DNA from 3 places in the Blastococcus saxobsidens DD2 genome. Region 3 is predicted to be linked to each of the others. Evidence: riboswitches for the same ligand, from Rfam matches in the RefSeq annotation. Region 3 holds a riboswitch; each other region holds the start of a gene.
What was found. Region 3 has a riboswitch for cyclic di-AMP ahead of BLASA_RS13680 (lytic transglycosylase domain-containing protein). Riboswitches for the same ligand answer to the same signal wherever they lie in the genome.

Region 1: another riboswitch for cyclic di-AMP. It lies ahead of BLASA_RS23415 (LysM peptidoglycan-binding domain-containing protein); the one in region 3 lies ahead of BLASA_RS13680 (lytic transglycosylase domain-containing protein).
Region 2: another riboswitch for cyclic di-AMP. It lies ahead of BLASA_RS09530 (C40 family peptidase); the one in region 3 lies ahead of BLASA_RS13680 (lytic transglycosylase domain-containing protein).

The regions. Positions count from the first base shown of each region.
Region 1 covers NC_016943.1:1,913,757-1,916,009, forward strand. Annotated here, with positions in the region: gene BLASA_RS08980 (hypothetical protein) at 1-631, shown strand, start outside; cyclic di-AMP (ydaO/yuaA leader) riboswitch at 918-1,060, shown strand; gene BLASA_RS23415 (LysM peptidoglycan-binding domain-containing protein) at 1,124-1,984, shown strand; gene BLASA_RS08995 (class I SAM-dependent methyltransferase) at 2,115-2,253, opposite strand, start outside.
Region 2 covers NC_016943.1:2,018,835-2,021,087, reverse strand. Annotated here, with positions in the region: gene BLASA_RS09530 (C40 family peptidase) at 1-921, opposite strand, end outside; cyclic di-AMP (ydaO/yuaA leader) riboswitch at 1,067-1,246, opposite strand; gene BLASA_RS09525 (hypothetical protein) at 1,432-1,749, opposite strand; gene BLASA_RS25920 (M15 family metallopeptidase) at 1,782-2,192, opposite strand.
Region 3 covers NC_016943.1:2,880,695-2,882,947, reverse strand. Annotated here, with positions in the region: gene BLASA_RS13685 (class I SAM-dependent methyltransferase) at 1-614, shown strand, start outside; cyclic di-AMP (ydaO/yuaA leader) riboswitch at 740-884, shown strand; gene BLASA_RS13680 (lytic transglycosylase domain-containing protein) at 1,075-1,977, shown strand; gene BLASA_RS13675 (hypothetical protein) at 2,233-2,253, shown strand, end outside.

The sequences.
Region 1 (2,253 bases), 970 kb from region 3:
GGGCATGGTGACGCTCGAGGGCGACCAGGCCACCGTCACCGTCGAGGCGAACGGCGTCCTCGCGGGCTCCCCGCACGCCCAGCACTTCCACATCGGTGCCGAGGGGGTCTGCCCGCCCGCATCCGCCGACTCGGACGGCGACGGCATCATCACCACCGCCGATGGTCAGCCGTTCTACGGGATGATCGGCTCCTCGCTGACCACCGAGGGCGACACCAGTGCCGACAGCGGCCTGGCCGTCGACCGCTTCCCGACCCCCGAGGATGACAGCTACACCTACGAGCGCACGTTCACGATCGACCAGGCCACGCAGGAGTCGTTCGCGGCCGGTACCGCGGTGCTGGTCGTGCACGGTATCGACGTGAACGGCAATGGCACGTACGACGCCGAGGCCGGTCAGAGCTCGCTCGACCCGTCGCTGCCGCTGGAGGCCACCGCCCCGGCCGCCTGTGGTGCCTTCACCGCCTCCCAGATGGGTCAGATGCCCACCGGTGGCGCCGAGACCGGCGCGGGCAGCACCGCCGGCATCGAGCACGAGGCCGCGATGGGTATCGGCGCGGTCGCCGTCGCCGGTGCGGCTGCCGCCGGTGCGGTTGCGTACCGCCGTCGCCAGGCCGCCGACCAGGCCTGATCGCACACCCGGTCCGCGCCGGGCGGGCATCGCCTGCCCGGCGCGGACCGGCCCCGGCTCGATCGACGGCCCGTGACCCCGGCCGCCGATCGGGCCTTCGGGTGTCAGCGCCCCCGCTCACGGGAAGCGGGGCGCTGCGCTCACGACCGGTCACGCGGCGTGCTTCTTCGCGGAGGGTCTCGGAAAAGGTCGGGTACGACCTACTGGTCTTCGGCCCCGTCTGCCTAGCCTTCGCACGTCCGCCGATCGGTGGACCCGGATGGCCGCCCGCCGAACCTGCCCACGGCCACCGGAGGCGTCGAGACGACGGGCAGGCGCGGGGGACCCACCGATCAGTGGCCCTCCGGGCCTCGGGGTGAAGCCGCAGCATGCGGCCGGGCAACTCTCGCCCGAACCCGACAGCTAACTCCGCAGGCGGCGAGAGGCTCACCACCCATGCTCAATCGCTACCGCACCCTGGGCCGACACCGTCGTCCCACCCGGAATCGCGCCGTGACGGCCGTGGCCTACCCGGCCGTGGTCCTCGCAGCAGCATCGGCCGTCACCCTGGGGTCCATCGCTCCGGCGGCGGCACACACCGGGGAGCACACGGTCCGTTCCGGCGACACCCTCAGCAAGCTCGCGGCCGGCCACGGCACCTCGTGGCGCAGCGTGTACGCCGACAACCGCGGCGCGATCGGCGCCAACCCGAACGCCCTGCGCGTCGGGCAGGTGCTCAGCATCGGCGGGTCCGGCGCGGCGCCGTCCGCCGCCAGGTCGGCACCGAGCGCCTCGGGCACGTACGTCGTCCGCTCCGGCGACACGCTGGCCAGGATCGCCGCCCGCCACGGCACCACCTGGCAGCAGCTGCACGCCCTCAACCGGCAGGTCATCGGGGGCAACCCGAACGTCCTGCGCGTCGGTCAGCGTCTCGTCCTCAGCGGTGCAGCAGCCCCGGCTGCCGCGCCGAGCGCGGCTCCTCCTCGTGCCACCCGATCGGGCCGGGCCGTCCCGGCCCCGGCTGCGTCGCCCGCACCGGCTGCGGCTTCGCGTTCCTACGGTGCCTGGGATTCGCACGTCCGACCGGCCGTCCAGGAGGTCGCCGAGCGGTTCGGCGTCTCGAGGATCCTCACGCGCCCCGGCCACACCCCGACCCAGGGCCGGGCGGCCGACTTCATGGTGTACACCGACCGCGCCAAGGGTGACGCCGTGGCCCAGTACGTGATCGACAACGCGGCCCGGCTCGGCGTCGAGTCCGTGATCTGGCGGCAGCGGATCGCCGGTCCGTGGACTGGTTGGACGTGGCAGGCCATGGCCGACCGTGGATCCCCGACGGCCAACCACATGGACCACCCGCACGTGGCGTTCCGGTAACCGACCACGGGGCCGCAGGGTTCCAGGACCGACGAGAAGCGCCCCTGCCCGGGATCGGGCGGGGGCGCTCCTCGTCGTACGGGCCGTATCCGCCGACTGGCGCATCCACGGTCGGACGTCGCCGCGGCGATCAGGCGGCGACCGCGGTGACGAACGTGCAGATCCCCTCGCCGGAGTCGGCCCGGTGGCGCACCCCGATCAGCCACAGCAGCGCGATCTCGATCCGGTGGACCAGCCGGCGCGGCCCCTCGAACCAGGTGCTGCCGCCG
Region 2 (2,253 bases), 860 kb from region 3:
CATCGCTGTCACGCTCGCCACCTTGACCGGCTGGCCGGAGGTCGAGGCGTGCACCATCTGCCCGTTGCCGATGTACATGGCGACGTGGCTGACCGGGCTGTAGAAGAAGAGCAGGTCGCCCGGCTGCAGTTCACTACGGGAGACCGGAACACCCATCTGCGACTGCATCCGGCTGGAGTGCGGCAGCATCACCCCGGCCGCGGCGTAGGCGTAGGACGTCAGCCCGGAGCAGTCGAAGGCGTTCGGACCACCGGCGCCCCACACGTACGGGTCGCCGGCCTGCGCGAGAGCGGTGTCGACGGCCACCTGCGCCGCGGAGCTGGGGGCGGTCACGCCGCTGGGCGCCGGGAGGCTCTCACCTCCGTGCGCGCGGGCCACCTCCTCCTGCTGCTGGGCGGTGAGTGCGTCGTACTGCCGCTGGTAGTCGGCGATCCTGCGCTCGAGTTCCTGCCGCGTGACGGTGATCTCGTCCACGACGCCCTGCGCCGCGGCGGTGGCGGCGGCCGCCGCCTCCCGCGACTCGTCGGCCACCTCGGCCGCCTGCTCCACCTCGGTGAGCACCTCGTCGGTGTGCTCCGCGATCGCATCGAGGGTGCCCAGGGAGAAGATCAGCTCGTCGGTCGAGTCACTGGTCAGGAGGAGGTCGAGCGGGGACATGCCGCTGCCGGTGTAGGCACTGCGGGCCAGCTGGCGGATCTGCCCGTCGAGGGCCGCGAGCTGACCCTCCGCGGCGACGACGGCCGCGCCGGCGGTCGTCGCCGCGGCCTGGTGCCCGGCGAGGACGACCCGTGCATCGTTGAGCTGCTCGGAGACGACCTCGAGCTCGTGGCTGGCCTCGGCCACCCGGGCGGCCGCCTGGTCGGCGGTCCTGACCTCATCGGGGACGGCGGACGCCGTGGCCGGCAGCAGGGTCACGGTCACGGCAGCGACGGCGCTGACCAGGAGACCGGAGCGCAACGCCCCCGAGCGGGGACTCCGCGTGAAAGCCACCTCGCGTTCGGTGTGGCGCTGTTCGCGGACATGCCTCAGGGGTGCGTCTGGGGTCGCCACGTGCGGCGGCTCTCCGTTTCTTCCTCAGCTACCGCCGACCGAGTTAGCTGACGGGTTCGGGCTGGGAAGACTGGCCCTATCCCCCACGCACCGGCGAGCCGGCCGCGGGAGAACTCACCCCAGAACTGCGGTGGGTCCCCGGTACACCCCGGGCGCCGGGACTGCACGCCGCGCGGTGATTAGGCGGTGTTCGGTCGAGGCCACCCCTCGACGGGTGACGACCACCCGGCCGAACGGCGACGACCCTAACGACCTTGATGTGCCTGTGACAAACGGGAACGGTGAGAACGGGTGGGACGGCATCCCGCCCCGTACGGCGCGCCTACCTCGGGATACACCCGGACGGGTGTATCTGCGGCCGCTCCGACGGGCACGGGACGATCAGCCCGTGCGCCGTCCGGATCCCTCGCCGCCGTGGCCGTCGGCGCCGTCGCGGTGACGCAGCGGGGGCACCAGGCCCCCCTCGGCCAGCGCGCGGACAGCCCGGCGCTCCACGTCGTCGAACTCCACCACCACGCCGGGCGGCGGGAGCACGACGTCCTCGGCGGTGACCGGTGCAGGACCACCGGTGCGCCCGGTCATCGGCACCACGACCGGATCGACCCCCTGCCATCCCGGCGGGGCCCCGAGCAGGACGGTGACCACGCAGTCGGCGCAGCCGGTCCCCCGGGCGGTGCAGGTGTCGCAGTCGATGAGCATCGCTTCTTCTCCTCCGTGAGTCGTTCCGCACGCTAGGAGGAGGCACCGACAATTCCGCCGCGGCCGCCGGCACCCGGGCCGCTCTCAGCTGCCCGCGTACTCCCAGTGCCAGGGCTCCTCGCGGCCGGTGCCGGGATCAGCCCACGTGGGGTGCAGGAATCTGAACCGGCGTTCGCCACCATCCAGGCGTACTGGGGGGTGCCGAACGCCTGGATGCCGCCGCAGAGATCCACCGCCAGCCCCCAGCCGTGGTTGCTCGTTCCGGGCACCGCCGCGAGCGCCGGCTTCTGCCCGTACAACCGCACCTGGCCGGCGTAGGTCCGGTAGGAGTCGGTGATGCAGATCGGAGCGCCGAGAGCCGCGGCGTAGGCCGCCGACATCGCCCGGTAGGCGGCCGCCGCGTCGCAGCGCAGCACGTGCCCGGCGGAGCCGAGGGAGCACATCGCGCTCGGGGGAATCAGCCCGTTGGGATAGCCACCCCAGGACCGGGCGCCGTCGTAGCTC
Region 3 (2,253 bases):
GTCCGGTGCGGCCCGCGCTGGTGCCGGAGGTGGAACTGCTGGTCGCCGCCGACGTCGTCGCCCTGTGGGAGGCGATGGAGACCCAGCACGGCCGCACCTCCACCGATCCACCCTTCTGGGCCGCGGCGTGGCCGGGCGGCCAGGCGCTCGCGCGGTACGTCCTCGACCACCCCGAGCTCGTCGCCGGGCGCACGGTGCTCGACCTCGGTGCCGGGAGCGGGCTGGTCGCCGTCGCCGCCGCCCGGGCCGGCGCGGCCGCGGTGCTGGCCAGCGACGTCGATCCGTTCGCGCTGACCGCGGTCACCGTCAACGCCGAGCTGAACGGGACACCGGGCATCACCCCGGTGGGCGACGTGCTGGGCGACGAGCCGCCCGACGTGGGCGTGATCCTGGCCGGCGACGTCTGCTACGACCGGGAGATGACCGACCGGGTGCTGCCGTTCCTGGACGCCGCCCGCGCGGGCGGTGCCGAGGTGCTGATCGGCGACCCGGGGCGGATCTACCTGCCGGAGGACCGGCTGGCCGCGCTGGCGGTGTACGACGTCCCCGACACCGAGCCGTCGCCCACCCGGCCGGCGGCCGTGCGCCGAACGACGGTGTGGCGGCTGCCCTGAGCCCCCGGGTTCCGGAGGTTTTGTCACCGGGGGATTGTCACGGCCCGATAACGGTGGTTACCGTGGCTCCGCCCGGCCGGTCGTCCACTCCCCATCCGGGGAGGTCCGCCCGGGCGCCGCCGAGTCACCCGCAGTCATCGAGCCGCGGGCGAGCCGGGGACCCACCGCAGCACTGGGGTGAATCGCGCGCCGCGCACGTCGCGGCGCGGGTAGGGCCACTTCCCGCCCGAACCCGTCAGCTAACTCGGTAGGCGGCCATCGGAAGGAACGGAGCGCCGCCGCATGGCGAGCCCACGGGCCCACCTGGCACGGAACTGCAGCAGGTACGCGGTCTCGCGGGCGCCGTCCCCGCGCTGAGCCCGGGCCCCGCCCGCACCCGCTGCCACGACCATCCCGCAGCAGCCCGCCGCCGTGTCGGCCGGCCGCCTGCTGCGCCCCGCACCAGGAGCAGTCCCACCCCATGAAGCCTCGCGCCACCTCCATCGCCCGTGCCCTGCGCCCGACCGGCGGCCGCAGCCGCATCCCGGGACCGGCCGGCCGGGCGGGGCTCCTGCTGGCGGTCGCCGCGGCGGGCGGCCTCGTGGCCACCGTCGTCGTCGCCGACGAGCCGGCCGCGCACGCCAAGCCGCAGCTGGCGTCGGTGAGCGTCGCGGCGCAGCTGGGCATCACCACCGAGGCGCCCGCCGACGTCGCCGAGGTCGCCGACACCGCCGCCGACTCGCTCGAGCAGCTCGCCGCCAGCCGCAGCGAGCGCGCCGCCGAGCAGACCGCCGCCGCGGAGGCCCGAGCCGCTGCCGAGCAGGCCGAGCTCGACCGCCGGGCTGCCGAGGAGGCGGCGCGGATCGCGGCCGAGGAGGCCGCGCGCCAGGCCGCGGAGGAGGCGGCCCGCCAGGAGGCCGCGCGCCAGGCGGCCGAGGAGGCTGCCCGTCAGGAGACCGCACGCCAGGCCGAGGCCGCACGCCAGGCCGAGGCCGCGCGCCAGGCCGAGGCCGCACGCCAGGCCGAGGCCGCGGCGGCTCGTGCGAGCCGGGCCCCGGCCGCGCCGGCCGCACCCGCCCCCCAGGCCGCGCCGTCCGGCTCCTACCAGAACTACGCGATGCAGAAGCTCGGCGGCTCCGGCAGCGAGTTCGGCTGCCTGGAGAGGCTGTGGGGCAAGGAGAGCGGCTGGAACCCCAACGCGCAGAACCCGCGGAGCACCGCGTACGGCATCGCGCAGTTCCTCGACTCCACCTGGGCCGGCACCGGCATCGCCAAGACCTCCGACGGCTACCGGCAGATCGACGCCGGGCTGATCTACATCCAGAACCGGTACGGCTCCCCCTGCGGCGCGTGGGCTGCTTTCCAGTCCAAGGGCTGGTACTGATCGCAGCCCCCACCGAGATCACCGGTCGTGCAGAACTCGAACGCTGATCCACCGGATGCATCGGTGGGCCGATCGCATGCGGGCCTGTGGGACGACGGCCGGTGTCTCAGGCGGGGGACCCGGCCTCGGCATTCGCGGTGAGAACCGGGCCGACCGTCTCGTAGCCCGTTCCCGTGCCTGCCGGCCCGGCGTCGGCGGGAGACGTGCGGCATGCCTAGAGTCGTTGACGAGCGACCGGACGGCAGAGGGGGAGCGATGACCGAGGCCGACGACAGC